Regions from separate parts of the Glutamicibacter sp. BW77 genome, predicted to be linked through region 4. Evidence: riboswitches for the same ligand, from Rfam matches in the RefSeq annotation. Region 4 holds a riboswitch; each other region holds the start of a gene.
The links. Region 4 has a riboswitch for S-adenosylmethionine ahead of CIK74_RS07340 (flavin reductase family protein). Riboswitches for the same ligand answer to the same signal wherever they lie in the genome.
Positions count from the first base shown of each region.

Region 1: it holds a riboswitch for S-adenosylmethionine, as region 4 does, so the genes downstream of both, CIK74_RS09225 (hypothetical protein) here and CIK74_RS07340 (flavin reductase family protein) in region 4, are expected to answer to the same signal.
Region 2: it holds a riboswitch for S-adenosylmethionine, as region 4 does, so the genes downstream of both, CIK74_RS10955 (methionine ABC transporter ATP-binding protein) here and CIK74_RS07340 (flavin reductase family protein) in region 4, are expected to answer to the same signal.
Region 3: it holds a riboswitch for S-adenosylmethionine, as region 4 does, so the genes downstream of both, CIK74_RS13505 (bifunctional o-acetylhomoserine/o-acetylserine sulfhydrylase) here and CIK74_RS07340 (flavin reductase family protein) in region 4, are expected to answer to the same signal.

Region 1 covers NZ_NRGT01000057.1:186,956-195,824, forward strand. Annotated here, with positions in the region: gene nhaA (Na+/H+ antiporter NhaA) at 1-379, shown strand, start outside; gene CIK74_RS09200 (MFS transporter) at 668-2,035, opposite strand; gene CIK74_RS09205 (CHY zinc finger protein) at 2,587-2,910, shown strand; gene CIK74_RS09210 (mycothione reductase) at 2,907-4,307, opposite strand; gene CIK74_RS09215 (universal stress protein) at 4,369-4,860, opposite strand; gene CIK74_RS09220 (GDSL-type esterase/lipase family protein) at 5,072-5,989, opposite strand; SAM riboswitch class IV at 6,303-6,418, shown strand; gene CIK74_RS09225 (hypothetical protein) at 6,429-6,941, shown strand; gene purU (formyltetrahydrofolate deformylase) at 7,030-7,890, opposite strand; gene soxG (sarcosine oxidase subunit gamma family protein) at 8,018-8,638, opposite strand; gene CIK74_RS09240 (sarcosine oxidase subunit alpha family protein) at 8,631-8,869, opposite strand, start outside.
Region 2 covers NZ_NRGT01000065.1:30,416-36,285, forward strand. Annotated here, with positions in the region: gene CIK74_RS10945 (MetQ/NlpA family ABC transporter substrate-binding protein) at 193-1,104, opposite strand; gene CIK74_RS10950 (methionine ABC transporter permease) at 1,130-1,825, opposite strand; gene CIK74_RS10955 (methionine ABC transporter ATP-binding protein) at 1,822-2,856, opposite strand; SAM riboswitch class I at 3,003-3,093, opposite strand; gene CIK74_RS10960 (ASCH domain-containing protein) at 3,363-3,884, opposite strand; gene ggt (gamma-glutamyltransferase) at 4,296-5,870, shown strand, end outside.
Region 3 covers NZ_NRGT01000073.1:234,679-243,547, reverse strand. Annotated here, with positions in the region: gene CIK74_RS13515 (SGNH/GDSL hydrolase family protein) at 1-582, shown strand, start outside; gene CIK74_RS13510 (homoserine O-acetyltransferase) at 675-1,820, opposite strand; gene CIK74_RS13505 (bifunctional o-acetylhomoserine/o-acetylserine sulfhydrylase) at 1,823-3,178, opposite strand; SAM riboswitch class IV at 3,259-3,376, opposite strand; gene CIK74_RS13500 (VOC family protein) at 3,551-4,195, shown strand; gene CIK74_RS13495 (GNAT family acetyltransferase) at 4,262-4,672, opposite strand; gene CIK74_RS13490 (type II CAAX endopeptidase family protein) at 4,735-5,517, opposite strand; gene CIK74_RS13485 (hypothetical protein) at 5,553-5,939, shown strand; gene CIK74_RS13480 (hypothetical protein) at 5,953-6,408, shown strand; gene tpx (thiol peroxidase) at 6,607-7,104, opposite strand; gene CIK74_RS13470 (class I SAM-dependent methyltransferase) at 7,203-7,829, shown strand; gene hutI (imidazolonepropionase) at 7,951-8,869, opposite strand, start outside.
Region 4 covers NZ_NRGT01000051.1:36,328-45,196, reverse strand. Annotated here, with positions in the region: gene dnaB (replicative DNA helicase) at 1-1,321, opposite strand, end outside; gene CIK74_RS07340 (flavin reductase family protein) at 1,970-2,470, opposite strand; SAM riboswitch class IV at 2,577-2,692, opposite strand; gene CIK74_RS07335 (PQQ-dependent sugar dehydrogenase) at 2,882-3,985, shown strand; gene CIK74_RS07330 (acyl--CoA ligase family protein) at 4,144-5,748, shown strand; gene CIK74_RS07325 (dihydrofolate reductase family protein) at 5,837-6,415, shown strand; gene CIK74_RS07320 (hypothetical protein) at 6,546-7,499, shown strand; gene CIK74_RS07315 (acetyl-CoA hydrolase/transferase family protein) at 7,568-8,869, opposite strand, start outside.

The DNA of each region.
Region 1 (8,869 bases), on a different contig from region 4:
CGCCGGCGTTGCTATCGGAGGCTTTGCGGGACTGCGCGAATCCTTGCTCAGCCCCGTTGCACTAGGCATCATCGCGGGCCTGATCCTCGGCAAATCTATAGGCATCACCACCGCGACCTTCTTGGTCACCAAGCTTCCCGGTATCGAGTTAGACCGCAGCATTAAGTGGATCGACTTGCTTGGTATGTCATTTATCGCCGGTATCGGTTTCACCGTTTCACTACTGGTCGGAGAACTAGCCTTCGGCGCGCAAGGCGAGGAAGCGCAATATGTGAAGGTCGGTGTGCTGTGCGGCTCGCTGCTGGCAGCAATCATCGGAGCACTTATTCTTGGCGCGCGCAATCGCACATACCGTGCACTACAGGCCGACATGAAATAGCCTATTTCTTTCGCGTACCAGATCGTGAGTCGCCGTTGGCGCCAAGTCATCTTGCATCTTTGCGTGGGTCTTTCACACAAAGGTATTCACGATTACGGAGGAGCCCCTAGCCCGGAAATCACTGCTATTTTCCGGCCAGCGGTATCACTTCTGGAGAGTCCTTGTTGAGACCGCTTAAAGCGCCAACATTTCATAAGGTAGGCGATTGAGAAACCAGCAATGCCAGCGAGATAAACCATAAGGCAAAAGGTCGGTCCCGAGGGACCGACCTTTTGCTCATGCTGCTAGTTACTTGACCTTGGCTGCTTCCTTGAGAAGCCCGGTCTGGATTCGGTCCTGCTCATCGATGTCGGCAAGGCTGACGCCCTTGGTTTCCTTCATGAAGTACACCGCCACCATCGTGACTATCGCGGCAAACACGATGTAGCCGGCGACGGGAACCCAGGATCCGTAAACCTTCAGTAGGAAGGTCGCGATGATCGGAGCCATCGAACCTGCCACGATCGAGGTGACCTGGTAACCCAGTGAGACACCCGAGTAGCGCATCCGAGTGGGGAACATTTCGGCCATAATGGCAGGCTGCCCGGCATACATCAATGCATGCACCGCCAAGCCACCGGTGATAGTCAGCAAGATAATGAAGTCATTGGATGTGTTGAATAGTGGGAAAGCGATAACTCCCCAGACGGCCATCAAGATCACTCCGGTCGCGTAGACCGGGCGGCGTCCGCGGGTATCGGTCATTCGTCCGACCAAAGGAACGATGATTGCGTGGAATATATGTGCCAGCAACATCAACCCAAGAATCTCTGAGGTGTCCATTTTCAGCTGTGTGGCCATATAGGTAATCGAGAAGGTGACGACCATGTAGTACATGATGTTCTCACCAAAACGCAGTCCCATGGCGGTGAATACGCCTCGTGGGTAACGCTTGAAGACTTCCTTGACGCCGTAACCGGCTGCCGCGTTTTCTTCCAGTTCTGCTTTGGCTTCCTGGAAGATCGGGGCATCTGAAACTCGGGTGCGGATGTAGTAGCCGACGATCACGATGACCACCGAAAGCCAGAAACCTACGCGCCAGCCCCAAGCCAAGAACGCTTCTTCACTCAGAGTTGATGAGAGCACAAGCAACACTATGGTGGCCAACAGGTTACCGATAGGCACCGCAGCCTGTGGCCAGGAGGCCCAGAATCCGCGTTCCTTATTTGGTGCGTGTTCGGCGACGAGCAACACCGCTCCACCCCATTCGCCACCGACGGCGAAGCCTTGCAGGAAGCGCAAGACGATCAGCAGGATCGGGGCCGCATAGCCAATGGCGTCGAAAGTTGGGAGGCAACCCATGAGGAAGGTGGTGGCACCGACCAGTATGATGGCGATTTGCAGCAGGTGCTTGCGACCGTATTTATCACCAAAGTGGCCGAAGACGATGCCGCCAATAGGGCGGGCGATGAAGCCGACCGCGTAAGTCAGGAAGGCTTTGATGATGTTGTCTAGCTCGTTGCCCGCGTCGGGAAAGAAGATCTTGTTAAAGACCAATGTGGCGGCGGTGGCGTAGAGGAAAAATTCGTACCATTCCACGACGGTGCCGGCCATGGAGGCGGAGACGACCCGGCGTAAGCCTTTGCGTTCGGCCTTGGTTGAGGTTTCGGATACCAATGGTTTTCCTTCCAGCGTGAGGGTCCGAACCCGGACCCACCAGTGATGACTAAGAATGAGTATGTCCTAGGTCACAGTGTGATGGTAGGTAAAAACGTCGTAAACCAGTAACCTCTTTCGCACATCGAGGGTGCACCAGCGCACAGTGTGCGTCAGGTTGTTACCGAAGAATTCGCTGTACTCCATAAAATGCTCAAACGGTTGTGCAGTGATGCAGAGTTAGAGGGCCACCCGACTATGGTCATGATTGACCAAATCAGCGAAACGGCGAGACTCACCCGCGGTGCGCAATCTTAAGCCGACATCTATTCAAGATCTTCTGAACGCAAAGAGCTGCGCAGATTGAAGGTACACCCACTACACATCGACAGATCACGCACTTTGGGAATCACCTGGTGCGTCTAAAAACGAACATTTGGATTCCGTCGAGACAATCTAAAGTGTGGACTAAGAGGCGAGCTCAGTTGAAGAGCTGTGGGCCAATGCCAACGCACATATTTGACTCAGGGCCTTCACCGGCCAGTAGTCTCGGTGTAGGAATAGGAGAACTCATGAGTGAAAAACCTGAGGTTTATGGGGTTAACGTCGATTTGCAGACTCGGTGCGCGCACTACCACCAGGACATCGACGTCATTGCGATCAAGCATTACTGCTGCGGTAAGTACTACCCATGCCACCTCTGCCATGAAGAAACTGCCGGGCATCCGGTAGTGCTTTGGCCTGTTGAGAGGTTCACAGACCCCGCAGTACTCTGCGGGGTCTGCTCCCTTCAACTAAGCGTCAACGAATACCTCAAGACGAACACTTGCCCAGCCTGTGATGCGCTATTTAATCCCGGGTGCAAGTTGCATCTTCAGCTGTATTTCGAGGTCTAAAGCAAGCCGGAGTCCGGGACGTCCAATCCGAGGAGCGCGTTCTCCACGACTTCCATCAGCGCCGGGTGAATCCAGTACTGACCGGTGGCCGCGGTATGTGCATCAATATCCAGATTCATCGCCATGATGACCGGCTGGATCAGGTTTGAAGATTCCGGGCCCATCGCGTGGGCACCGACCAGCTTGCCGGTGCGCTTGTCAGCCAACACCTTGAACAATCCGGTCTGTTCTTCCATTGCCCAACCGTAGGCAGTATCTCCGAACTTCTGCGTCTTCACCGTGAGGTTTTCCGCGCCAAGCTGTTCACGTGCTTCCTCTTCGGTGAGCCCAATGATTGCGATCTCCGGGTGAGTGAACACCGCAGCCGGTACCGCTCTGTTCGAGTTTTTACGCAAGGATTCTGGGTGTTCTAGGTTGTAGGCAACCAGGCGTGCCTCGTAGTTGGCCACATGCTTCAGCTGCGCCGCGGAGCTAATGTCACCGAGTGCGTAGAGACCGGTGACGGGTTTACCTGCGCGTAGCACCCGCTGGTATTCGTCGACTTTGAGTCGCCCGTCTTGGTGGAGGTCCAGCCCGGCTTTTTCGGCACCAATTTTGTCGGTGTTAGGGATTCGCCCAATAGCGACCAGTACCGCGTCGGCGCTCAATGTTTCATCTCCCAAAACCACATCCAGACCGGAATCTGCCTGACGAAGAGCCTTCGCCTCGGTGTGATAACGAACCGTCCAGTGAGCGGCGGCTTCCTTGTTGTAGGCGTCGGAAATTTCGGTGTCTAGCTGGCGCATCAACGCTCCGGAGCGCACCAGCTGGGTGACCTTGGTGCCGAGTCCGGAGAACATGGCGGCAAACTCGCAAGCAATGTAACCGCCACCGATAATCACCAAAGACTCTGGCAGTTTGTCCAGACGCATGACGCTATCGGAGGTGTGCACCGCGTCAAGTTCGATACCTTCGATATTGGGCATGCTGGGGCGGGAGCCGGCGGCAATGACGAGCTGTTTGGCGGAGATCGTCGTGCCATCCTGAGCGGTCAGCGTATTGTCTTGCCCTAAGGTGACGTACTGGGAGATGAGTTCGACGTTTTCTAACCGTTCGCGGTAGTCCTCACCGCCGGAGGAGATCGCGTCAATTCGGCCAAAGATTCGATCACGCATGGCTGGCCAGTCAACATTCTCTACCGACATTTTCACGCCGAGACGTGCAGCCTCCTCCACACCGCGCGCCAGATGGGCCGGGCGAACAAACATCTTCGTCGGGATACACCCAACGTTCAGGCAGGTCCCGCCGAAGGTTGAGCCTTCGGCGATAGCCACCTTCTTGTCATCCCAGTAATTGGTAATTAGCGAGTTGCCCGAACCCGAGCCAATAATAGCGAGATCTACGTTGTGCGAAGTCATGGACTCATCGTAATTCAGCGCGAGAGGCTGGACCGAGTTTTCGCCTCGAAGCGAAGCTAGGTTACTTCGCTTCGGCCGGGATATCAGATAGTTGCGGACTTTGCGGCACTACCAGGACCGGACGGCTTTGTTTGTGGCTCAGCGCGACCGCGATTGACCCGTCCATGAGCTCTTCCATGCGGCTACGTATCCCCGGTCGCCGGGTGCCAATGGCGATTAGCTGGGCGTCGAGCTGCTCGGCAACACGAGCCAATGCCTTGGCAGGATCTCCAGCGACGCTGCGAGCTTCCCAGCGCACGTTGTGGCCTTCGAAGGACGCGGTGAGTTGTGCAGCCAGATCTGGAGAGAAATCCTGTGGGATCTGTTCTTCGCCGTCGAAAGTGGTGTCGGCGATGATTTCTCCGGTGGGTAGCCGCTCGGTGACAAAACGTCCGGAATCTACGTAGATGCACATGATTTTTGTGTCAGTAGGCGCAGCCAGTCCAATGACGGCTTCCAGCACCGAAGGCGACTGTCCAGGCTCAACACCAACGAGAAAAATACGCTCGGTCATCTGTACTCCCACTGATCAGGCCGAGTTGATCTTCGGCTTCACTCACGACTTACTTTCGCCGTTAAACCCATTATGACAGGGAGTTTCTGCGTTGTCTGCAACATTCTAGAAACGTCTTGAGCTCCCTTACTGGCCTAGGCTAAACCGGCTGGAAGGCACGCTGTTGGGGTCCCGCAAGTTATCCGGAACCCAAACATGCTCGCGCTCGAAGTTAGCCGTGATGATGCCGCGAGTGTGAATGCTTGTGCTGATACCGGTCGTGATGCGCCAATTTTTTCAGGTTAATGTGGCGCTTGACCGCTGGGTAGTACCCGTTGAGATAACCGGTGGTGGTTGGGTGCAAGTTGAACGGGTCTTCAAGGTTAGCCAGATTAAAACTGATCCAGGATTGGGTGGCACCCACCCCATGGTTCATAAACGCTCCGGTCACCGAAACGAAGGAGCTATCCGTGCCTTTGGTGGCAGCCTTGATAGTTCGATTAAGCGTGTCCCCTAACTTATTCAGTGCCCGTGCGTTCTTGGCCGTGATCAATGGCTGGTCGCCGTGAGAACTGGTGAACAACCGCGGATAGCCCAGCACGAGGATCTTTGCGCCGGTGGCCGCATCGATCTGTTTGAGTGTGGATCGCACATCCGCACGCAGTGCCGGCATGGACGCGTAGCCGAGTTTCAGCATCCCCTGGCATTTCTCTGCGGTGCTCCCACTGGCACAGGCTGCGACGGTTTCACCCCACTGCAAATTATTTCCACCCAAGGTGAGGGTAACCAGATCTGCTTCCGCCAGTTGTGGAGCTACCCCGGCCGCGACCTGAGCAATCTGTGCAGTGTTAAAGCCTGTGCAGGCCGCATCGGCGGTGAGTTTGACGCCAGGTAACTGATCGATATTGGTTACGTGTGACGGGCCGGTGGTTTGCAGACAACCGTCGAAGGGACCGGGCTTAATAGATCCCGAGCCAAAGCCGGCAGAATACGAATCACCCAAATTTACGTAGTTGATCACCACGGTACTATTGCTTCGCGTGGTTGGTGCAAGTGCCGTGGCCGGTGCCATGCCTGCCAACAGAAGGCCGGCACTGGCGATGCCGGCGGTGATAAGCGTCAATAATCTGGACTTCTTGATGCCGTTCATTGGATTGTCCCCTGTTTACAGCGTGCGCTGTGTCTGGAACACCGCGCAAATTGCCCGTACTGCCGGGCCACCATCATAGGATTACGACTTTGACGGCAAATTCCCGAAGCCCTTGATCCCCACGATCTAGGGCTACCACCGGGCAAAATACGGCACCGGATGACGCACACGCAACCAGGTTGAGCCCTGTGTCTACGTTTGCCATATTCTACGCCGAACATTCATGCCGGTGAAGGTCAATGCCGAGTTCTATGTATGCGACAAATATTGGTCAAGCTAAAGTGTCGGTGCACTGGTTTATGCTGTTTATCAGGTTCAAGAGCCGTAGTCCTAAGTACCTGGCTGACTACGCGGCAACCCTCCTCCATCAGTGGGGTGCCCCAGGGGAAGAACCGGTCCGCGGTGAACATCCGAGGACAAGTTGATGAAAGGAACCACCATGTCTCATTCCGAGCTAATTGACGCGTATGGGTTGCCACAAACCGAGCTGGCAGCCAAAAATTCTAGGCTGGCCTGGGAACGCCGGTGGACCGCGGTGCTACTAGAGCACAACTACACTCCGGCGGGGCTCTACGATAATAAGTTTTCCCAGTTTATGGGCTTGAACAGTGTCAGTCGCGGACTGCTTCACGGGACCTCTGCATTGCGTCCTGAGCTCTGGCGCGACTATGCGCAGCGGTGGGAAAAAGTTGGGATGAACCCCGAATTATTTGCCTTGATTCTTTCGCTGCTACCGGACGCAGTGGACACCGCCTTGCGAGCTGCGTCGGATCTGACCGCTGAGTTCGCGCTGCATGACCGGTTGCGCACTCTAAATATCGATGGCGGGCTGTGGGGTTGTGACAGCCAACAGCTGATCCCCGAACAGTGGGCCGACTTTCCATATCTGGTTCAGAAGGTCGGTCCAACCCGAGCCTTGAGGTGTTTCCTCAGCGCCGGCCGCGACCAGTAATCACGCGGCCAGTAACAACTAAGTAGGGCGTTAACCCCAACACTTGATGCCCGGCACTTGGCGCCGGGCATCAAATTTTGAACAGTATTTAGCGCAGCACCACGGTGCGGTTGCCCCAGAGGAACACCCGTCCCTCACAGTGCCACTTCACCGCATTGGACAGCGCCTTGGCCTCGGTATCGCGCCCGGCGATCACCAAGTCCTCGGCGGTGTAAGTGTGGTCCACCTCTTGGACCTGCTGGGCGATAATCGGCCCCTCATCGAGCTCTGCGTTCACATAGTGCGCCGTAGCTCCCACGGTCTTCACCCCGCGGTCCCAGGCCTGGTGGTACGGCTTGGCTCCTTTAAAGGAAGGCAGGAAGGAGTGGTGGATATTAATGGTGCGTCCCGAAAGCTTGGTGGATAGCTTATCGGAGAAGATCTGCATATAGCGCGCGAGCACCACCAGTTCGGTGCCGGTCCTCTCGATGATCTCTTCCAGCTTCGCTTCGGCGGCAGGCTTGGTGTCCTTGGTGACCGGGATGTGGTGGAAGGGGACCTTGTGCCATTCCACCAGCGAACGGTGATCAGGGTGGTTAGAGACCACACCAACAATGTCGATAGGCAGCGAGCCGGTGTGCGCACGGTGCAACAGGTCGTTGAGGCAGTGCTCAAATTTAGAGACCATGATGAGCACTTTGGTGCGTTGTCCGCGCTCACGAAGCTGCCAATCCATCTGGCGCTCGGCGGCGATTGGCGCAAATTCTTCGCGCATCTTTTCCAGCAGGCCAGGGACGTCATCCCCGGAGAAGTCCACACGCATGAAGAGGCGTTGGGAGGACATATCGTCATACTGTTTCAGTTCAACGATGGTGCGTTCGTGTTCTACTAAAAAGCCGGTGACATCGTGTGCGATGCCCATGCCCTCGGGGCACTGCAACGTCAGTATGTGTCGGATCTGGTCGCCCATCAAGGTCCTTCCGTGGTTCGTCTTTGAAACCTAGTGCAGGCAACTATTGGGTCGGTCCAGTTTGGACCGACCCAACGGTTGCAGCCATTCTCCCAAGCGAACTTGGTAGGTGGTGATCGTTCTGTGGCTAGATTACCGGTTCCGAAGCAAACTCGTTCATTGCGTCGACCAACCAATGCACCACATGCTCGGTGAATGAGGCGCGTGGCATCAGGTACCAACCATTTTCGGTGGTGCGCCAGAGCAGGATGGGCACGTTAGCCAGCGTGGTGGTGATCGCCTGGTTGACCGCAAAACTGCGTGGGTGTAGGTCTGCCGGGCAGCTCTTGCGAAGCACCAAGGATGCTGCCTGACCGGTGAGCTCGAGCACCGTACGGTTTGCCGACAGGTCGGTGACTTGGCCTTCATGCTCAGCCAAGGCAGCTTCCAAGGTGGGGCTCAGATCTTCACCGGCGGCGTTGAAGACCGAAAATTCGTCCGGCCCCAACCAGAGCACCGCGGTGCCTGACACGTCTCCGGACACTTGACCGACCTGTTGCGGCAAGCCCACACCGGTAGCCTGTGCCAGAGCTTGATGGCCGGCGCTCCCCGGAACCGCACGCAGCGAGATCTGGGTGGAGAAAGCAATCTCGCGTAATGCGACGGCGCGTTGCCCGGTGACGGTGGCCGCGGCCATGAGCTGATCGAGGTGCGCTGCCGGTGAGCGGCGTAGCTCGGTGGTTGATTCGATAACACTGTGCTTAGCCATCTCGGCGGCTGCCTTCCGGATCGTAGAGGACGGTTTCTGAAACCACCACGTCGACCAGCTGGCCGCCGTATGGGGTTTTGAGCACTTCGCCGATGCGATTGCGCCCGTTCTTGATTAGCGCCAGGCCAAAGGTGCGGCCCAGTGCCGGGGAGTTGTAGGAGCTGGTGACCCAGCCTTCCATTGGGGTGATCCCGTTTTCGCTCAGCGCTTGCGCGGAAACCAGGGCCGCAC
Region 2 (5,870 bases), on a different contig from region 4:
CGACACGGAAAAACGCGTCACATTCTTCTCAAGATCTCGTCATAAGTCACTTCGTGACGCTGTTACAAATTATTCCTTGACGGTACTCCAAAACTGCGCGTTAATTTCAGCTGAAAAATCTTAAAAGTTAAGGTCAGTTCGAACCGAGATAGTTCGAACTGACCTTTCAGTTCGGCTTGGTTGCCAGATACGCTACTTCGCCGATACCGGAGTCAGTACACCGTGCACTAAGGGATCTTCCGTGCTTTCCAGATACTCCTGCAACCGCGGGTCGGAGAAGACCTCAATCAGTTTTGCAGCGTCAGGGGTCTTGGAGAATTTGGTACCAAAAATTAGCTTTGAGGCGAAAGTCCTCGGTGGTTCAGGGAACAGGAGTCCTTTATCTCGACCCACTTTTCCGGCATCAAACTGTGAGACATAACCAATCGCGACATCCACGTCGTCAAGCATGCGTGGCATGGTCATCAGCTCCGCTTCCTTCAGCTTGAATTCATGCGGATTGTCTACCACGTCAGCCATTTTGGCAGTGCGTGGTTCGATGTCTGGGTTCAGGCCGAGCAGACCTTCGCGTTCGAGCAGCCAGAGCGCCTGGCCCTGGTTCGCGACGTCATTGGGAAGTAGCAGTGTCGCCCCCTTGGGCAGTTCCTCGACCGAGCCATACCGGCTGGAGTACAACCCGAAGCCCCACTGATAGAGCTCTACGGTTGCGGTGAGATCAACACCGGCGGCCTCTGCAGACTGTTTCATGTACCACTCGTGTTCAAAAATGGTCGCATCGAATTGCCCCTCGGCCACGGCGCGGTTGGCCTGGATCGAATCCTGCAACCCAACGGCTTCAATTTCAATTCCGTAGTCCGGTGCAATGTTCTCGGCGACGTATTTCAGTATCTGCTCTTCCCCGGCCATCGCTGGTTCGTAGTGGACCTTGAACTTTGTCTTGCTTGGCTGATTGGCTGCGAGTGCGGGCGTAGATCGTTGCTGTACTAAAAGTGCGCCAAGTACGAGTGCCACGATGGTCGCGCAAGCGGCGATGGTCCAGGGCAACTTGGCGGTGTTTTTGCGAAGGGTGAAGCCGTGAACGTGGCCATTGGGTGAAGTTGTCATGATCTTCTCGTTTGTTTGAGGGCGCTTAGGGGCGTGCCAGCGCACGGGCGATACGGTCGCCGAGGAATTGGACTATTTGCACGGTCACGATCAGTGCGAGGATGGTCGCAATCATGACGTTCATATCAAAACGCTGGTATCCGTAGGTCACCGCAAGATATCCGATACCACCGGCTCCGATAGTTCCGGCGATCGCCGAGTACTCGACCATGGAGATGGTGTTCAGTGTGATCGCTGAGGCAAGTGCTGGCAACGCCTCGCGTACTTGAGTGGAGCCAATGATTTGCAACGGGGATCCACCGGTCACCAAACCGACTGCAAGGTTTTCCTTGGGCAGGTCGTTCAACGCGTTTTGTACTAAACGGGCGAAGAATGGAATACCCGCAATAGTCATGGGTACAACGGCAGCCCAGATGCCGATGGTAGTTCCCGTGATCCATTTGGTGAAAGGAATAATGGCAGCCATCAAGACTAGGAAGGGCAGCGAGCGGCCCATATTCACGATCCAGCTCAATGTGGCATGGCTCTGCGTGTGCGGGAAGAGGCCTCGCCTGTCGGTGTTGAACAGAGCCAGTCCCATGATGCCGCCAAAAATGATCACTAAGACCATCACGATTCCTACCATGGCCCAGGTCTCTGCGTAGGCAGGGAGCATCAGGGAACCCAGCTCACTCCACGGGGTATCTGTACCCACAGTGACGCTTTCGGTTGGAAGACTCATACCGTCACCTCGATTCGTGTTTCACCATTGATCTTGTCTGTGCGCAACGCCTGCGAATGGGCGGTGGCGTGTAGTCCCCAACCGTCGAGTACCTCGATGGCTCGTGCTTCGCCGATACCAGATAGCCCTATTTCAACGCGGCCCAGCGTGCCTTCTTGGTGGGCTTCTACGGATCCGCCAAGCAGTGCCACCGTGGCACCATATTCGCTGCCTAATTTGGAAATCCATGAAGGATCAATCTGCGTCCCGCGGTAAGCGACGGTCAAGGCAAAGTCGTAACCGGCTGGCACCAGGTCTGGGTGCAAGGGCAAAAGCTTGGAACCAGTTACCGATTCCGGGTTTGCCACCAGTGCGCGCAGTTCGCCGTATTCGGCGATTCGGCCACCATCTAGCTGTGCCACGCGGTCGGCGATATGACGTACCACATCCATCTCGTGGGTAATCAAGATGATTGCCAGCCCGAGGTCGGTACGTAAGGAAGCGAGCAGTTCGAGGATCTGCGCAGTTGCTTCCGGGTCGAGGCCCGAGGTTGCCTCGTCGGAGAGCAGCAGTCGCGGGCGCAGGGCCAGAGCCCTAGCTATACCCACGCGTTGGCGCTGCCCACCGGAGAGTTCGCCCGGATAGGAATTGGCGCGGTCGGCCAACCCGACTCGTTCTAAAAGCTCGGCAACTCGATGTTCCATCTCATGATGGACTACTCCGAGGTTGCGCAGCGGCAACGCCACATTTTCGGCGACTGTCATGCGGCGCAGCAGAGCCGAATTCTGGAAGATCGTGCCAATGGCACGGCGTTCGGCACGCAAGGCCTTGCCTGAGAGGATCGAAAGGTCTTTGCCATCGACCAAGATCTGCCCACTGCTGGGCTTCTCCAAGAGGGAGATGCAGTGGGACAGCGTGGATTTCCCTGCGCCCGAGGGACCAACCACGGCGGTGATGCTGCCCGCTTGGACCTCCAGATCAATTCCTTTGAGGACCTGTACCCGACCCTGGGCCGTGTCGTAGTGCTTGTGTAGCTGACGGATCTCAATCATTTGAGGGCCCGAAGAAAGTTGTTTGCATTTGTTCTCCCTGGTGCTGGCGCCGCGCAGAGCCCGAGTCAAGTTTGAGCTGCAGACTCGCAATGTAGCGGCGTGAGGCAGCTACGGAATCTTGCAGAACAGTGTTGTATCTACGGACCGCTCCATCGGTCCTGGCGGTAGCACCGGCCCCTCTCGGGGTGGTTGCTGCGACGTCTACGAGCCAGGTCTCTCAGTCGCTCTGGATGGTTACCATTCGATGTCTGAATCGAACAGTTTCAGTCTGTCCGCGAGCAGCTTCCATGAACAACCATGACGTTATAAATGCGTCATGTAGTCACCATCGGTGCTCAGCTAGCAGTAAAACGGGCCATAAATGCGGTACTCACTCGTCATATTTCGCTGAGTGACGGCGCAAGGCGTACATCTTGACTTAAGAACTTAATTCAAACGCCATGATGATCCCCTTCAAGGGCGCAAGGCAAAAATCCTGAACAGCAAGGTAGAGAAAATTATGAGCCTTAAATCTGCTTGCGCGGCCAGACTACCTCGAAGCTTTCGCATACGATGCGTTCACCGGGGATGCTGGTGATTGCCGGTTCCCACTGCTTGGCAAAATCTGCTTGCTGCGTCCGCTTCCAGAACTTCTCGTGCTCCCGGCGCCAGCTAGCCAAGCTACGGTCGTCCTCGCCCTCGGCATAGGCGAATTCGGCATCCACCTGGTCGAATGATCTCAGCGTCACCTCGCTGGTCCGCAGGATAACTTGTGGCGTCCCGGTGCCGTCGCAAGCAATCCAGTGCGAGCCGACCTGCGGGAGGGGTTCGTTCTCGGCAAGGTACTCGTTTTCGAGGCTTGAGGTGGCATGTTTCTGCCCGTGGGTTACTTCTCGCAATAACGAGTCGGCCAGCGCAGGGCTGTCTCCGAAGTATTCCACCACGTAATCACCCGGGTCGCTGGCGCAGCTTTGCCGGTAGTCATCCCACATCTGTGCGGCTGAGGCGAGATCTAACGGTGGCATCTCGGCGGCGTGTTCGTTGCTCATGCTCTTAGCCTAAGCGCAGTCCGGCCACCGCAGTTGTTGACCTCGGCGATTGTTTGAATGTTCCCGTGTTGGCGTGAGCTTGGGTAGCCAGTCTCATGGCGATCGCGGGGTGATCCGTTGGCCTCTTCGGCCATGCAAACGCAACGCGCCCTCAGCTTGGAAAGCGCAAAGCCCTCGCCGGCTACAAAGGTTTCCGATAGTGGCAGTAACCGACGAATCAGATGAACTTGATGACTACGCATTCGCGCCGAGAGCGCCCGGCCGTGTTGGCGAAACCTAAGTTAAAGTATGTCCCGACCTGCGCGAAATTGCGGACAAGCTTGCACAGTGACGCGTGTCACGGAACTCGTCTCGGGGTTTCTCCCGTAAATTGGCGCATACTTCATCCCCACCTTTTCAGGAGATCAAAGAATGTCACGAGCATGTACGAGAGCTATTGCCAGCGTCGCGGCACTCGCACTGGGACTGGGTACTTTCACCGCCCTTCCGGCCAACGCCGATCCCAGGGCAACCGACAAAACTCCAACAGCCAAAGGCAGCGGCGGCGCTGTCTCATCCGTGGACCCGGAAGCGACCGCCGCCGGCATTGAAATCCTACGCAAAGGCGGCAACGCAGTTGATGCGGCTGTCGCAACCGCGGCAGCGCTGGGCGTGACCGAACCTTATAGCGCGGGTATCGGTGGCGGCGGCTATTTCATGTACTACGACTCAAAAACCGGAAAGATCAGCACCATTGACGGCCGCGAGACAGCACCGGCAGCAATACCCCAAGATGCCTTTGTCGACCCGGAAACCGGCAAACCCTACAATTTCACGCCCGAACTGGTGACTAGCGGCGTGGCGGTAGGAGTACCGGGAACTCTAGCCACCTGGCAGCGTGCATTGGATAATTGGGGTTCCCAAAGCTTGAAGAAAGTTTTGCGCCCGGCCACCCAGGTGGCCTCACGCGGTTTTGTCGTCGATGAAACCTTCCGTGAACAGACCCTTGATAACAAGGAACGCTTCGCTGCCTTCAGCTCGACGAGCGAACTTTTCCTGCCCAACGGTGATGCACCCCAGGTTGGCAGCATCTTCAAGAACCCGGATCTTGCCCAAACCTACCGGTTACTTGCCAAGCAGGGCCCCTCAGCGTTCTACCAGGGCGAGATGGCCGAGGAAATATCCCAGACGGTGCAAGCTCCACCCAAGGTTGAAGACACCGAGCTCCCGGTTCCAGCCGGGTATGTGAGCACCGCCGACCTGGCAGACTACGAGGTTGCGGAGCAGCAGCCAACCAAGGTGACCTACCGTGGACTGGATGTCTTTGGCATGGCACCATCGTCCAGCGGAGGAACCACCATCGGAGAATCGCTGAACATTCTTGGCGAATTCGACCTCACAGGCATGGAGCGGCCCTCCGCGCTTCACCACTACTTTGAAGCGACGGCCTTGGCTTATGCCGATCGTGGCAAGTTTGTGGGCGACCCGGCATTTGTGGATGTTCCCACCGCAACCCTGACCGACAAGCTGTTCGGCGTCGACCGGGCGTGCGCGATAAACCCCGAACGGGCCGCGGTGAAGCCGGTAGCGCCGGGCGACATTGAGGGCTACGACGGAACGTGCCCGGCGGCAACCAGCGAACCGGTGATTGAGCAGGATACCGAGAATATTTCCACCACCCATCTTTCGGTGGTGGACCGCTGGGGCAACGTGGTTTCCTACACACTAACCATTGAGCAGACCGGCGGTTCGGGAATGGTGGTGCCGGAGCGCGGCTTCCTGCTGAATAACGAGCTGACCGACTTCTCCACGGCGTATGACCCGCAAGACCCAAACCGTATCGAACCTGGCAAGCGTCCGCGCTCGTCGATGGCGCCAACGATTGTGCTGCGCGACGGCGAACCGATGCTCGCCATCGGCTCCCCTGGCGGCTCCACCATCATCACAACGGTGCTGCAGACCTTGGTGAACCGCATCGATTTGGGCATGGACCTCAGCCAGGCAATC
Region 3 (8,869 bases), on a different contig from region 4:
ATTTGCGCGGGCGGAAATGATGTCATCCGGCCCGGCGGCGACCCGGATAAAATCGCCGAAAAGCTAGATGGCGCCATCAATGAGTTAAGTGGCACTGGGGCCACCATTGTTTTACTGACCGGCCCGGACATTCGCGACACCCCGGTACTTGGTGGGATTCGTGGCAAGGTCGCAATTTACAACGAAAACGTCCGTGCCATCGCCCAACGTCATGACGCAGTCGTGGGAGATCTCTGGGCATTGAGCGAGCTGCGCCAAACACAAATGTGGGATCCGGATCGCTTGCACTTTTCCCCCGCGGGCCACCAAGTGATCTCCGCAATGGTGCTCGATGCACTGAACGTTCCCCACGAACGCGTCATGGACGCGCAATTAGAACACGCAACCCGAAGCTGGCGCGAAGCACGAATTGAAGACCTGCAATGGGCTCGCGAGTACTTTGGTCCGTGGATCCTGCGCAGGATTCGCCACCAGTCTTCCGGTGATGGAGTTAGCGCAAAAAGACCGCTTCCCACGCCCTTCGCCGTGCAGCCGCCGAATGCCTCGCTGGGTGCTGGAGATAGCGCTCCCGGACAAAAATAAAGACACAAAACAAATGGGACGTGGTTTGTTGCACCGATTACTGGTGCGAAAATCCACGTCCCAAATGTATATGACTGCTTAGTTTTTAGCCCTTAGTCATCAAAGACTAGGGCGGTCAGTACCGGTCCAAGTTGCTTGGCGTCCGTCAGGAAACCGTCATGTCCAATCGGTGAATCGATGTAATGCACCGGCTTAGGCTTCGGCAACGAGGCGGCGAGCAGTTCAGACTGCGCCGGGAAGTACAACCGGTCGCTGTTGACCGCGGCGACCACCACATTCACCTTCTCCAGTCGAGCCAGCGCAACCGTGAGCGATTCGTAACCGCGCGCCACGTCATGGCTCATCAAAGCCTCGGTGAGCACCAGGTAGCTATTCGCGTCAAAACGATGAACCAGCTTGGTCGCCTGGTGATCAAGATAGCTTTCCACCTGGTATCGGCCGCGTGGGCCGCGTGTTGTAACAAACGGCTGTTCGCCGGTCTGCGCATTACGCGCAAACCGCGCTTCAAGCTCAGCCTCCGAACGATAGGTAATATGCGCCAGGCGTCGAGCCAGGCCCAATCCGGCATCCGGGCGCACTCCGTTGGCATAGTAGTCGCCCTGCGCAAAGTTGGGATCGAGGCGAATGGCCTCGGTCTGCACCTGCGCAAAAGCGATCTGTTCTGCCGTGGCTTGCGCCGTGGAGGCCATCACCACCACGTTCTTTACGCGTTGCGGGAATTCAACCGCCCATTCAAGGGCTCGTGCCCCACCCATGGAACCGCCGATGACCGTATGCCAGGAGTGCACCCCGAGCAGGTCGGCCAACCGCGCTTCGAGGCGCACGGAATCCTTGATGGTAATAAAGGGGAAGCGTGAACCCCAGGCGTTGCCGTGCTCATCTGGCGAACTAGGTCCGGTGGACCCATTGCAACCACCGATGATGTTGATGGCCACGACAAAATACTTGTCGGTATCAACAGTTAGCCCGGGGCCGACAAAATCTTCCCACCAGCCCGGGGTCTGCGAATCTCCGCGCGATACGTGCGCATCACCGGTCAACGCGTGCTTCACCAGCACCGCGTTGGTCCCCTCCGCGTTAAGCTGGCCCCATGTTTCGTAGGCCAACTCGATCTGCGGTAGGTAGCCACCGGTTTCGAAGGTGTACTCCCCCACGAACGCACGACGCAAAATGCCGTCTTGCCCGTCGGTAAGTTCCTGCGATGGCAGAGTTTCTTCGGTAGTCACTATGGATGCCATGCCTAAAGGGTTTCCTGCAATTCCTGGTGAGAGAGCTGCTTAGTGGCAGCAAAACCAAGTTGCAGATCAGCGAGAATATCCTTGATGTTTTCAAGTCCCACACTCAACCGAACGAGGCCCGGACGCACACCGGCGGCCAGACGTTCGTCTTCGGTCAATTGCGCGTGGGTGGTCGACGCCGGGTGGATGACGAGCGAACGAACGTCACCGAGGTTGGCCACATGTGAATGCAGCTCCAGCGCATCCACAAAAGCCTTGCCAGCTTCGAGTCCACCAGCAATATCGAAGGCAATAATCGCGCCGACACCGTTTGCCGAGTACTTCTGTCCGCGTTCAAACCACGGCGAGGAAGGCAGGCCAGCGTAAGCGACCTTTTCAACCTGCTCCTGGCTTTCAAGCCAGACGGCTACTTCCTTCGCGTTTTGCACGTGACGCTCGATACGCAGAGACAAAGTCTCCAGACCTTGAGCAATAAGGAAAGCATTAAACGGTGCGACAGCCGCGCCCAGATCGCGGAGCAACTGCACGCGAGCCTTCAGAATGTAGGCAAGATTGGCACCAAGGATGCCATCAACGCCCAGATCGCGGGCGAACACCAAACCGTTGTAGGACTCATCGGGGGTGTTGAAGTCCGGGAAACGTTCCGGATCCTTCGCAAAATCAAATTTGCCCGAGTCCACGATTACGCCGGCAATGGCGGTGCCGTGACCACCGAGGTACTTGGTGGCCGAGTGGATGACGATATCCGCGCCCCACTCGATGGGGCGGATCAGATATGGGGTTGCCAAGGTGTTATCAACCAGCAGTGGAACCCCGACCTCATGGGCAATCTGTGAGACTCCCTCGATGTCCAAAATGTCTTGGCGCGGGTTGGAGACGACTTCACCGAAGAAGGCCTTGGTATTTGGCTTCACCGCTGCACGCCACTGATCCAAGTTGTCTGGATCCGCCACGAAGGTGACCTCGATACCGAGCTTGCGCAGCGTGTGCTTGAGCAGGTTCTGCGTTCCACCGTAGAGGCTCGGGCTGGCCACCAAGTGGTCTCCAGACTGAGCCAAGTTGAGAATTGCGAGGGTGGTTGCTGCCTGCCCCGAGGCGACCAGCAGTGCGCCGACGCCGCCTTCAAGATCCGCGATACGGTTTTCGACCGCTTCCTGCGTTGGATTACCGATACGGGTGTAAATCGGCTCCAGCTCCTGCAGTGCGAAGCGAGCCGCGGCGCTCTCGGCGTTCGGGAAAACAAAAGACGTGGTTTGGAAAATCGGCAGGGCACGCGCACCGGTGACCGGATCTGGTTGCTGCCCGGAATGGATCTGACGTGTTTCAAAAGACCAGTTGTTACTCATGGTTTCCTCCATATTGTTTGTCGACTATGGGGGTACACCACTCAAAAACACACCGACGGCAAATTCCTCGTCGAGGAGCTTTCGAAGGGGGTAACCCGCGCTTGTCCTCAACGCTTGGTGCGTCGAGGGCCAGGTCTTCACCCGGGGCACCCCACCGCGGCGGAGGGTTGCCGCCCAGTAAGCCGGGGCTTGTTACTGGGACTCATGACCTGACTCAAGTCTGCCCGATAGCCGAAGAATTTGGCAATATGAGATAGCTTAACGTGACTCAATCGGTCATATAGATCTTTAATGAAGAAATTTATGCAGACTGTTCGATCCCACCATTACCACTTAGGGTCGCCTAAGTCGAGACTGAGATCACATAGTGACATGATGGGGCACATGATGAGGCTAGATCACGTTAGTTACGCATGTGGCCCCGATGGGCTCATGCCAACCGCCGAAAGAATCTCCAAGGCTTTGGGCCTGGAATTCGTCAAGGGGGGCGTACATCCGCGTTTTGGAACGCGGAATGTAATTTTCCCGCTCAAGCACAACCAGTACCTAGAAGTTGTTGAAGTTCTAAACCACCCTTCCAGCGACAAAGCACCGTTTGGGCAGGCAGTACGAGCCCGCTCCGAGCTTGGCGGCGGCTGGATGGGATGGTGCGTTTCCGTTGAAGACCTCTCCAGCGCCGAAGAGCGGCTGGGACGTAAATCTGTTCCGGGAAACCGCAAGTTCCCAGACGGCCGCGAACTCACCTGGCAGCAAGTTGGAATCAAGGGGCTCATCGCTGATCCGCAGGTTCCGTATTTGCTTCGCTGGGACGCAGGAACGGAGGATCTGCACCCTTCGAAGGCTCTAGAGCCTGTAGGTGCGATTCAAAGCATCACTATCGCTGGTTCCCGCGACCGCGTCCTAGACTGGCTAGGCCAGCCAGAGAACGTCAATCTTGGCGCGGTGAGCATGGAATACGAAGCACCCAACGGCACTCCGGGCATCTTGTCGGTCACCTTTGAAACCGACAATGGTTTGGTCACGCTATAACAAAGAACGTCGAAATAAAGGGTAGGTGCGGACGGCAACGTCCTCGCCTACCCTTTGTCGTTCCAACTATCCAAGCCTTTTGCCTAGGACCACCACTTCTTGAGCTTCGTAGCCTAGCCGCTCGTAAAATCCGATCACATCAGTGTTCTCGGTACGCACCATGAGCTGTACTTTGGGCACCCCTTGTTCAGCAAGCCAACGCGACGCTGCCCCCATAATCTCCTGTCCAAACCCCTGGCCCTGCATGCCGGGTTGGACCGCCACGTAATATAGCCAGCCTCGGTGTCCGTCGAACCCAACCATGGCTGTAGCTACCAGTCTTTGCTCATGACGTCCCGCAAGAATCGTAGAGCTCTGATTCTCCAGTGTTTTACGTGCATCTGCCTCCGGATCATTCCATGGCCGCGTAAGCTCGACGCTCCGCCACAGGGCTGTTGCTTCGCCTATTTCGGTCAGTTTGAGTTCACTGATTTGCATAAGTAAAACGTACCGTTGAAAACGTCGTTTATTGCTATTGCGCAATGCTTGCCGTTGTGGGGTTAGCCTCCGATACCGATAGCGGGGCCGAAGAGCATGAACCCGACAAATCCCACTGCGTCCAACAAGAAGTGCGCGATCACCAACGGCATCACTCGCCCATATTTCTGGTAAATCCAACCGAAAATCACACCCATGGCTATGTTTCCCAGCATCGGGCCGACGCCTTGGTAGAGGTGGTAGCTACCGCGGATCAGCGCAGATCCGAGAATCAGCGTCCACGGTCCCAGGTTCAGCTTCTTACCGTAGGTAAACAGGAAACCGAGCATGATCACTTCTTCAAGCACCGCGTGGCGTACGGCAGAAAGCAGCAGCACCGGCACGCTCCACCAATAGTCACCAAGATTAGCCGTGGACAACGCGGTGGTTACTCCCAAGGCACGGCCTGCGGCATATACGCCCAGGGTTCCAAGGCCCATGGCAAGAAACAATCCGGCCCCAAGTAACAGATCTTTACCCGGACGGCGGAAGTCGAACCCTACATCCTTCACGCTTCGGCCCAGGGTGCGGTGCATCAAATACAGTGCGAGAAGAACCGGGATCAGTGCGAAGAAAATATCCAGCAACTGATAGGACAGGTCGAAGTATTCGCGCGTGTTTAACGGATTATTCATCGACGTGGTCTGGTCGCGCAACGGCGCACGGCTCACCTTGTCGGCGAAACTAATCAGTGAATACACCGCGCTCTGCCCCAAAGACAGGGCTAGAACCAAGATGATCTCAAACCTGAGAGTTTTGCGGGTTGCTGTCTGCTCAATTTGTTCAGCGTTCACATTTTCGATCATAGGCTGATCTGACTGTGCGCGTGCTGAGGAGCCTCATGACTAACCTGCGACAACCTGAAGTTGAGACCACCAGCAAGCTGAACAAAAAGAGTGCGAGTGAGTCGTCCTGTGGCATCGGAGGAAAAGGCGGGAAAGGCAATTTGTCGCGTTCAGTCACCGCCTCAGCTAGCTTGTCTGCAGGTGGAGGTGTGGGCATCAAAGCATTCAACGCAAATACGAACTTCACGGTCCAAAGCTCGCTAACTACAATTTTGTCTTCCGCGTCGTCTAAAATGAACTCACGTCAAATGTATGTTGCTCGCCCACAAAGCACTTTCTACATCTTCAAATGGCGGCAGTACACTGCGGGATTCAAAACTTCGAGCGGATCAGGGACTGCAATTTCTCCTACGGGAATCCAGTTCCGAGTAGTTGCTGCCTAACAAGGAATTAATCTTGAGATCAAAAAGCACTCTAATTTTCGCAACAATCGTTGCACTTGCCCTCTCATTCACAGGTTGCTCCGTTGGCAAATCAGAAATCTCCACACCATCAACAGGACCGTCGCTAGTGCCGATGCAAAAAAATGAAATTGCGGCGACCAAAACGACCATCGAAGAAAAGATCCAAACTGTCTCAGTTGGAATTCCACTGAATGGTGGCCAATATTCGCCGGTACTTGGACGCAAAGGCGAAGACACCTCGTCCACCGTGGTATGGCAGGATGACAAGCACCAGGATCAGGGAAAAATCAAAGTCATTTGCACGCCTGAAGGTGGGACTGTTCAGGAACAGATTGATGTCAACGGCTTTTCAAGCTCGCTAAGCTTCATCGTTAATGAATTGCAGGGGCGAGATTTATCGGTTTCGATCGCCCCTACTCACTCTCTAAAAGCTAGTAAGACTGCTTAACCAATCAGCCAAACCCGCAACTCGCCGAATAAGCGAGATCTCATTCGATGTTTTACGTCCGATTCAGATCATAAACGTCTGCCGAAGTATGCGTGGAGCAAACGGTAGTCATTGACCCCATTTATTGTTTAGACGCAAAATGCCCACCCGAGCACGGGTGGGCATTTTCTGCGCATCATTATCGATGCGAACAAGCGACTAGCTCAGAGCTGCAATTGCAGCATCGTAATCTGGCTCGGTGGTGATTTCCGGAACGATCTGGGTGTAAACGACCTTGCCGGTCTCGTCCAAGACGACGACGGAACGTGCCAAGAGGCCCGCTAGTGGCCCATCTACCTGGGTCACGCCGTAGTCCGAGCCAAAGTCCGAGCGGAACACGGAAGCAGCGGTCACATTTTCGATGTTCTCTGCACCGCAGAAGCGGCCCAAGGCGAATGGCAGGTCAGCGGAAACGCACACTACGGTGGTGTTTTCCAGGCCGGCAGCCAGTTCGTTGAAACGGCGAACGCTGGCAGCGCAGACACCGGTATCAACTGATGGGAAGATGTTCAGGACTACGCGGCGGCCAGCCAGCGACTCGCTGGTGACATCTGCAAGGCCGGTGTCGGTGAGGGTGAATGCTGGAGCCTGCGAGCCTACGGCTGGCAGTTCACCAATGGTCTGTACGGGAGTTCCCTTAAAAGCAGTATTAGCCATAGGTCTTGTTTATCATGGATGCCTAATCCGGAGCCATATTTTCAGCCAACAAGCGCAAACAAGTCGCTCACGCCTTGTGCTCATGCAAGACTGTGGAGATGGGCACGAACTACGATGCATATGCGGCCAAGATGCGAGCGCTGACTCTGGACGGTACTGATTTGGAAGTAGTCGCCCGATTCACTGACATGCTATGCCACCGTGAATCACAGGTTCTGGACATCGGCTGCGGCGTGGGCAATACGGTCAATGCGCTGCGCCGCATGGGACACCATGCCTACGGCATAGACCCCACACCCCAAGTCCTGGAAGTAGCTGCAGAGCTATTCGACGGGACCTGGTTCAGGCAGCTGTCAGCGAATCAGCTGGAGAGCGCCTCTTTGCGCAGCCATGGCCTGCCCGAACAGTACGACGCCATTTTGCTGGCCGGCAATGTTCCGGCATTCATCCCACGCGAACAGCTACGGGGAATTTTCAGTTTGGCCGATCAGGTGCTCAGTTCTTCGGGCGTGCTCATTATCGGCACCACCAGCCATACCAAAGGCGGGTCAGCAGACCAGGACGAGCTTCGCCAAGGTACTTCGCTGCAACTGATGCAACGATTCTCCGACTGGCATTTATCTCCCTACCAGTCAGATTCCCCGTGGTCGGTCAGCGTCTACGCGCACATCAAGCAGCGTTCCGGGTTCCCGAGCCCAGACGGAATATTCGTATTGCCGTCCTAGTCTCATGGACAGTGAGAGTCGAAATGGCGGCTACCATTTCATCGGCTTCCTCACTCGCCGGCGGGAATCCCCGAGCATAGTGTCCGGTGCAGCACGGTTCTCGGTGGCCTGCGGCAAACCGCTAGATTGCTTTGCCGGCCCGATATACGCTGTGGGTCAGGTTCATTCCGGGACGGTATGCCAGATGCGCAGCAACCGGAGCGTCAAGCACATGCAGATCAGCACGTTTGCCTACCTCGATGGAACCGGTTTGGCCGGCAACTCCGAGGGCCAAGGCGCCGCCGTAGGTTGCCGCTTCGATTGCCTCAGCCAGCGACAGGTTCATTTGGAGCACTGCGGTAGCCACGCAGAAGTTCATATTGCTCGTGTAGCTGGTACCCGGATTGCAGTTGCTGGCCAAAGCAATTCGCACACCTGCATCAAGCAGTTCGCGGCCCGGTGCAAGCGGCTGTCGCGTAGACAGGTCGCAGGCGGGCAAGCAGGTTGCTACCGTGCCCGGAGTTCCTGTCCGTGTGGCTGAGTCCCAGCCGGCCCAACTTCCGGCGAGCGCCTGGATGTCCTCTTCCTCCAGATAATTCACGTGGTCTACAGAGTGGCTGCCGAACTCCACTGCCAGCTGCACTCCTGGGCCAGGACCCAGCTGGTTTCCGTGGACCTTGGTCGCCAGTCCCTTTGCCCTTGCCGCTTCCAGGACCCGGCGCGATTGTTCTTCAGTGAAAGCTCCGCGTTCGCAGAAGACATCGACGAAGTCAACGTTATCTGCCACGGCATCCAGCATCGGGCCAGTTACCAACTCCGTGTACTCATCGGCATCCCATCCTGCAGGTACCAAGTGCGCACCGAGGAAGGTCAAGGAATCAACCAGCGGTTTGCCCAGCACCGAATGCCGGGTCTCTTCATCCACTGCCAGGCCATAACCGGTCTTGGTTTCCATCCATGTGGTGCCCATTGCCAGAGCTTCCGCCCGGCGTGCAGCCACAGCTTCGTTCAGCTCGTTATCGGAAAGCTGGCTGGTAGCTGAAGTGGTGACCGCGATGCCG
Region 4 (8,869 bases):
AGTGGCCTTGGAAGGCCACGGTGATGGTCTTGGTAGGACCTGCACGGTGCTTAGCGATGATCACGTCGGCTTCACCCGGACGATTTTCCTTGTCATACACGTCATCACGGTGCAGCAAGATGACCATGTCGGCGTCCTGCTCGATCGAACCCGATTCACGAAGGTCCGAAATCATTGGCTTCTTGTCGGTACGTTGCTCGGAACCACGGTTCAGCTGCGACAGGGCAACCAGCGGAACGTCTAGCTCCTTGGCCAGCAGCTTGAGGTTACGTGAGAACTCAGAGACTTCCTGCTGACGCGATTCCACGCGCTTACCGGAACTCATCAGCTGGAGGTAGTCCAGGATGATCATGCGCAGCTCATTGCGTTGCTTGAGCCGGCGGCATTTCGCACGAATTTCCATCATGGACATATTCGGCGAATCGTCGATGAATAGTGGCGCTTCGTTCAGCCGTCCCATGGTGGTGGCAATCTTGGTCCACTGCGCGTCTTCTACCGAACCCTTACGCAGGTCCTGGAGCTGAATGGACGCTTCCGCCGAGAGCAGTCGCATCGCAATTTCATTGCGGCCCATTTCCAAGGAGAAGAAGACGGTAGCCATATTGTTCTTAATGGCCGCCGAGCGGGCGAAATCCAGAGCAAAGGTTGATTTACCCACTGCCGGACGGGCCGCGATGATAATCATCTGTCCGCCCTTCAAACCTTGGGTCAGCTCGTCGAATTCGTAGAATCCGGTAGGCACACCGGTAATTCCGTCGCCGGCATTGGCGGCGTTCTCGATTTCATCAACTGTTCCTTCGATGATGTCCGAGAGGCGTACGTAGTCTTCACTATTTCGGTTTTCGGCAACCTTGTAGACCTCAGCCTGGGCTTCATTCACGATGGCGTCAACTTCGCCATCTGGCGAGTAACCCATCTGCACGATACGTGTTCCGGCATCCACCAGACGGCGAAGCACCGCCCGCTCACGGACAATCTCAGCGTAGTAGCCGGCGTTTGCGGCCGTTGGTACCTGTTGGATGAGATTGTGCAGATAGGCAGCTCCACCGACGCGGGCGATTTCGCTGCGCTTGGTGAGCAGATCCGAGACGGTCACTGCATCGGCAGGTTCACCACGACCGTAGAGATCGATAATTGCATCGAAGATTGACTCGTGGGCTGGACGATAAAAATCTGTTCCACGCAACACCTCAACCACGTCGGCGATGGCATCTTTAGACAGCATCATGCCGCCGAGAACCGACATTTCGGCAGGAATATCCTGCGGCGGGGTACGACCCGCCTCAGAACCCTGACTTTCGTAGACCGGTTCCGCACTCATAACAGACACTTCCATCCCCTATTGAACCTCTGGGAAATACCCTTGTGCCCCGATGGCAACGCTCAAGCATGTCACTGCCGACCGACGCTATAGCGTCAGCGGTACCTGTGGATATATCAGTCCCAAAGCCAACACTAGGTCTCTTATCTATAGCCGTAAACTCGGTTATCCACAAGATCTGTGGATAAGCATGCTCTCGCTGTGGATGACCCTGTGCGTGACTTGGGGAGAAGCTTGTGGATTACCACACTTAAACTCATTGAACTATGAGTTGACTAGTATAAATATATTTTGACGCCTGTGGATAGAAAGTTTATTTCTTTGTAGAGACAATCTTCTCAACTTACGTTATCCACAGGATAAAGTCCGGAATTACGGTGTATTTCGCCTTATGATGGAACTTATCCACGCACTGTCCACATGCATGTGGACAGTTTTGTGGATAATCAACAGTCTTAGAAGTCGGTAGTCACAGCGACTATAAGCTACTGAGTCGTAACTTTGGGCGAAGTAATCCACAATTAAGCTCAAAGTCGCCCGCGTCGACTTGTGACGCACGGAGTCCCGGCATCAACTCGAGACCTACTGCTTAAACAGCATCGCGCCGCCGGCCTCTTGATCAAGAGGCCGGCGGCGCGAAAAAGCTATTTAGACGAATTCCGGGACCGGTAACGAGTGAAATCGTGAATCATGGAAGATCGATGGAAGATGCTCGGCCAGCTTATGGCCATGAACTTCTAGCAGTACCACCCAGTGATCTCCCGCTTCTACCTCACTATAAATTGAGGTGTCGAGCCATAGTGTGGAGTCCTCAATGAACAATGAACCATCGGCGCTACTGTGTGTATTAATACCGAGGAACCGATCGCCCTTCTTCGATGCGATCTGCCCGCAGACTCCTTCATTGCGCTCACTGAGCACTGAGACACCTATGCGGTTAGCACCGCGCAACTTTGGCCAGGTATTTGAGGTTTTCTGCACCGCAAACATCACTAACGCGGGTTCCAGTGAGACCCCCACGGTGAACGAGGAGGCAACAATTCCCGTCTTCTCACCGTCGATATCGGCGCAAAGCGCGGCAACTCCGGATGGGTGCTGCGCGAAAACTTTGCGTAACGTCAGCGCGTCAAGCTCTTGATTCAAAGACATGCTTTGCTTCCTTTACTTCATACACATCGGTACGGCGACGGTCGGCGACAGGACAAAAGCACCTACTGCTTACTTTGGCCCGCCGTCGAAGGTTTTACGCCTCGATGTGCGGTACTTGTATCGTGCGGTGTTGCACGACACCGAATCCTCACCTGGAGCACCCCGCTACCGTATAGAGGGTTGCCGGCCAGCTAGCCAGGGCTTTTGCTGACGCTCATGATTCTGATTAAACGATATTGGGCAACGTGCGTAACCGTCAAACAAATCGCTTCGCAAATCGAAATATTCGAGCTGAAATTCGATGAGTACCCATTTTTTGTTGGCAAATCAGAAAATTATTCATTTTTAGCGCTGCTCAGACTTATCCCAAAACTCCCTTGCGCATTAAACCAAAGTTGCTAGCCTGATCCCATGCGTCCCGGACCAGTAGCCATCGGTAAAACCACTGCTTACCTCGGTATTGCCCTGGCCTGCGCTGTTTCCATAACGGCCTGCACTGCGCAGCCATCAGCACCACCAGTCAACGTCTCCAACAGTGGTTCTGCATCACAAACAGCCGAACCCCGCATCGTTGCCGATGAGCTAAATGCTCCCTGGTCAATGGTTTTCGCGGAGAGTACGCTCTTGGTTTCAGAACGTGATTCTGGACGAATATTGGAAATAGACACGGAAGGAAATCAGCGGCAAGTTAGCAAACTCAACGACGTAGTTCATGGTGGTGAGGGTGGACTGCTCGGGCTGGCTTATCAACGGCCATACCTGTTCGCCTATTCGACCGCCGCCGAGGGGAATCGAATCCAGCGCTTTGAGGTAACTGGAGAGGCTGGAAATCTGAGCCTCACAAATCCACAAACGCTTATTTCAGGGCTACCTTCGGCAACGATCCACAATGGCGGACGGTTGGCCATCGGACCAGATTTGATGCTCTACGCAACCGTTGGTGATGCCGGAAATGAATCTTTGGCCCAAGACCTAGACAGCTTCGGCGGAAAGATCTTGCGACTAACCATCAACGGTGAAGTTCCGGAAGATAATCCTTTTCCCGATTCTCCGGTGTTTAGCTTCGGTCATCGTAATCCGCAGGGACTCGCCTGGGCTAGCGATGGAACCATGTACGCCAGCGAGTTTGGGCAAAACCGCTGGGACGAGCTGAACCTGATCAGAGCGGGTGCCAACTACGGGTGGCCGGTCACCGAAGGTATCGCCAATAATGCTGACTACGTTGACCCGCTCCAGCAATGGAGCACTGAGTCTGCGAGCCCTAGTGGCATGAGTATTCACCAGGACGTACTTTATGTGGCTAACTTGCGTGGTGAACGGTTGCGAATCATCGATTTGAGCTCACCGAGTGATTCCACCGAAGCCTTCACCGGCCGCTACGGAAGGTTTCGGGACGCAGTAGTCACTGCTGCCGGAGAGCTTTGGGTATTGACCAATAACACCGATGGCCGCGGTACCGCACAGGAATCTGATGACAAGATTCTCGGTATTTTTCCCGCAAAGTTTAGTCAGTGACATAGTCACTGACCGCTGAATTTCGCCCACTCGACGCAATGAGACTGCGTTTCTTTGTTTGACCCTGAGGTTCATGCCACGATATTAGATGGAAGTGCTTCAGCTCACATGGACAAATTGAAGTAAACCACAACGATGAATCGAAGGATGTCGCGCACATGGTCATGACTCAGGCAAACCATTCGGAACTCACCCCTCTGCGTTTCCTACAGCGCTCGGCCGAGGTTTATCCATCCAAGACCGCGATCATTCACGGCTCACGAAATTACAGCTACGCACAATTTGAGTCCCGTGTGCAACGCTTTGCGCAGGCCATCAAGACGCGTATTAACCCAGGTGACCGGGTAGCCGTGTTGGCCCCCAATACTCCAGAAATGCTGATGGCGCACTACGCGGTACCACTGGCAGGAGGCGTGCTGATCGCTTTAAATACGCGACTCACCGCCCACGAGCTGCGCTACATCATGGATCACTCCGAGGCGAAGCTACTTTTTGCCGACACCGAGCTGTTAGCTAATACTTCAACCTTGCGTGCCGAGATTCTGAGCCTCGAAGCGTTGATCGAGATCACCGATGACCAGTACACCGGCCAACGCCCCGAGGTAGCGGTGGACGGGACGCTAGAGGAGCTGCTTGATACTGCCTCGACGGCGGAACCGCTGGCCTACGAGGTGGCAGATGAGCGCGCACCCATCGCCTTGAACTACACCTCGGGCACCACGGGGAAACCCAAGGGAGTGCTCTACTCGCATCGCGGCAGCTACCTGAACTCGCTCTCCGAGGCGCACCACCAGGGATTCACCACCCAAACCCGCTACCTCTGGACACTGCCAATGTTCCACTGCAATGGGTGGTGCACACCCTGGGCGGTCACCGCAGCCGGCGGCACCCACCTTTGCCTGCGTGGTGTCCGCGAAGATGCAGTCTGGGATGGCATTGAAGAACTTGGCGCAACACACCTCTGCGGGGCTCCCACGGTCTGCTCGATCATTGCCGATGCGCCGCGCGCTCACCCGCTCCAGGCACCACTGCGCATCACCACCGCGGGCGCACCACCTTCGCCAGCAATTATCGCCAAGCTCCAAAAATTGGGTATCGAGGTAGTCCACGTGTACGGCCTGACTGAGGTCTATGGTCCCTACACGATCTGTGAATACCAAGACGAGTGGAATCAGCTGGGCGAAGATGAGCGTGCATCCCTGCTCTCCCGCCAGGGCGTGGGCATGCTGACCGCAGAAAGCGCCCGGATAGTTGACGAGAATATGGGCGATGTTCCCGCCGATGGACAGACCATGGGTGAGATTGTTTTGCGCGGAAACAACGTCATGATTGGCTACTACCGTGACGAAGCGGCCACAGAACAGGCATTTGCCGGCGGCTGGTTCCACACCGGGGATCTTGGGGTGATGCATCCCGACGGCTATATCCAGGTACGCGACCGGGCGAAGGACATTATCATTTCTGGCGGCGAGAACATCTCCACCATTGAGGTGGAACAGGCGTTGGCTTCTCACCCGGAAGTGTTGGACTTGGCAGTCGTGGGGGTGCCTGATGAGAAGTGGGGAGAGCGTCCGGTCGCCTACGTCATCCGAGCCAGCGGGTCCACCCTAGATGAGGAGACCTTGATCGGTTTTGCTCGGGAAAAACTTGCCGGATATAAGGTTCCACGAACCATCGTTTTCCCACAGGATCTGCCACGTACCTCCACCGGCAAGGTACAAAAGAATGTCCTGCGCGCTCAAGGGTTGAGCGAAACTAAATGACCGTGGACCGGCCTTCACTTCAGGGTTCCGGGCAGGCCCGGGCAGGCGTAAGGTGAGTTGCACTTAGCTCATTACACCGGGAGTTCTCATGCCTGCGACATATACCTTTGACGTGTTTTCGAGCCTCGACGGATTTGGCGGCGCCTCGGGAAATTGGGGTGGTTACTGGGGCAAACAAGGCCCCGAACTTCTAGCCCGCCGTTTAGAGCAGTATGCATCCCCCTGTCATATGGTTTTCGGCTCCAACACCTTCAAGCTGTTCTCACAGTTTTGGGCGCAGGCCGACAAATATTCGGATGTTGATGACCCGTGGGGCGAGGCGATGCATAAACAACCCGCCACCGTCATTTCTAATACGCTGACCGGTGTCTTGGACTGGCCCGATGCCTCGCTAGAGCGTGGTGACGCGCTAGCGGTGGTGCCGCGGTTAAAAGCTGAATCCACGGTCCCACTGCGTTCGCACGGGTCTTTGTCTATGAATAGGGCACTTATGGCAGCGGGGCTGGTTGATTTTATTCAGCTAACCATCTTCCCTGCACTGACTGGGCTCACGGGTCAGGATCCAATCTTCGCCGGCGTCGAGGATTTTGACCTTGAACTTGTGGATTCAAGGTTGCTTGATGGGCGTATCCAAGAATTAATTTATCGTCCTAGCCTGCATCATTAAGAACGTCAGGCAGCGGCTCACAAATCTCGAAGTTTGGCGTCATACTCAAAATGGACGCTCCCACAAGTAGTAATTCACTATAAGCTCGGAGATAAACACCAGATAATCACTTCTTGCTTAGGAAACTACCGTGCCACAGCGAAAAATAATTCCGGCTGTTCTTGGCGTCATCGCTGCCTTGGCAATGGTCTCGTGCACCGTGCCTCCAACGACCACGGAACCATCTAGTCCATCAGCCCACGAGTCGAAACTGGCCCCCTCGCCTCCCGCATCCCTTGCAGATCTAACCCCGCAAATGCTCAAATCCGCAAAGATTCCGTCGATGTGTGGCTTCCCAGCGGGAAAACTCGTCGACGGAGCGCTGCCTGCAAAACATCCGGAATACCCCAACGCGAGCGCTCCAACCCTTGCAGACTCGAAGCTCACCGTAGCCGCTGACCTCACCGGCGACGGGGTGAAAGAATTGGTCACGGCGTTCTACTGCGACAAGGGCGGCGTAGCGTGGCCAGCACACATCCAGCTTTTTCAGAGCACAGCGCAGGGCATCGCCCCGCTGGGTAAGCCGTTCCAGATGGGTGATGTTAACGGCGGGGCACGCGGGATTCCCAGCTCTTTGAAAGTCGACGGCAAGAAATTGGTCATCGCTGACCGGGAACTTTTGACCACCGAGCCGGCCGCAGCTCCCAGCGGACAGATTAAGGCGACCTTAGCTTGGAACGGTAAGCAGTTAGTCGCCGAGTCCATAGAAGATTTGGCTGCGACAGACCGAGGAATCTTGGATCTCTCACTGGTCAACGGAACGTGGTGTCCAGGTGATGATGTCACCGCCGAGCATTCCCCTGACTGCTTAGAAATTAAGTATCCTCAGGTCACCCATGCAAACGGTGACGTTGCAGTTCTCAACTTCTGGGTCAACAACGGTTTTACGACGTTGAACTACTCCGATGCACCGTTAGCCATGTTCTATGCACCGGGAACCAAAATTGCAGATCCTGCGAACCCGAACGTGCCGACCGGCCACTTGAACGAAGTGCGCATGTACAACAACCAGACTCAGGGATTTTACCTTCGCGAAGCTAAATAAGAGATAGTTAAAGCGAAGGCTGGACCTTGATTCAAAAGAGTCAGGGTCCAGCCTAAAGCGATCTTGAGCTACTTAGCTAAGCGCATATCACCGGTCTCGAAGAAGCGCTGATGCATGGCAAGCGCCTCACCCAACAGGTGTGGGGTGTGCTTGCCGTAGCTTTCTTTACGTGCGCGGTCGAAGTAGTCCTGCAACATCGGACGGTATTCGGGGTGTGCGCACTTGTCGATGATCAGCTGGGCGCGCTGCTTAGGTGAAAGTCCACGCAGATCAGCTAGGCCCTGCTCGGTAATCAGGATCATCGTGTCATGTTCGGTGTGGTCCACGTGGCTGGCCATTGGCACGATACCGGAGATCTTGCCACCCTTAGCCACTGAGGGGGACATGAACACCGACAGGTAACCGTTACGGGCAAAGTCACCCGAGCCGCCAATACCGTTCATCACATGGGATCCGAGCACGTTAGTGGAGTTGACGTTGCCGTAGATATCCGCCTCAATCATGCCGTTGAGCGCAATGCAGCCCAACCGGCGAATGATTTCCGGGTGATTGGAAATCTCCTGAGCACGAAGCAAGATCCGCTCACGGTAGTGATCCACGTGCTTGTTGAACTCGTCGATACCATCGGCAGACAGCGAGAAGCTGGTGGCGGAGGCAAACTCGATGGTGCCGTCCTTGATCAGCTCCAACATCCCGTCTTGGATGACCTCCGTGTAGGCGGTTAGGCCCTCGTATCCGCCACGAGCCAGTCCGGCTAGTACGGCGTTGGCAATATTGCCTACGCCGGACTGCAATGGCAGTAGCTTCTCGGTCAGTCTTCCCTGGCGGATCTCATAGTCCAAGAAATCAAGTAGGTGATCTGCGATCTGGGTACTGGTCTCGTCTACCGGAGCGAAAGGGCTCAGACGGTCTGGCGCATCAGTTTCTACGACCGCCACCACCTTGGTGACATCGATATCCATGTACTTCTGGCCGATGCGGTCACGTACCGTAGTCAGGTTAATTGGCTTGCGGTGTGGAGGCAGCGCGGTGCCGTAGTAGATGTCGTGCATGCCATCCATCGCGGCCGACTGCTGGGTGTTGACCTCGATGATGATCTGGTCTGCCATTTCCAGCCAAGTCTTATTGTTGCCAACCGAGCTGGAAGGGATCAGATCGCCTTCTGCGGTCACGCCGACCACCTCGACGATAGCTACATCGATCTTGCCGTAGAAGCCGAACCAGGCGTGCTGAGCGACGTGGGACAGGTGAATGTCCATGTACTCCATGTTGCCGTCGTTGATTCGCCGGCGTAGCTCAGGGTCAGACATATAAGGCAGGCGCAGGTTCATGCCCTCGGCCTTGGCGAGCACACCATCGAGCTCCGGTGC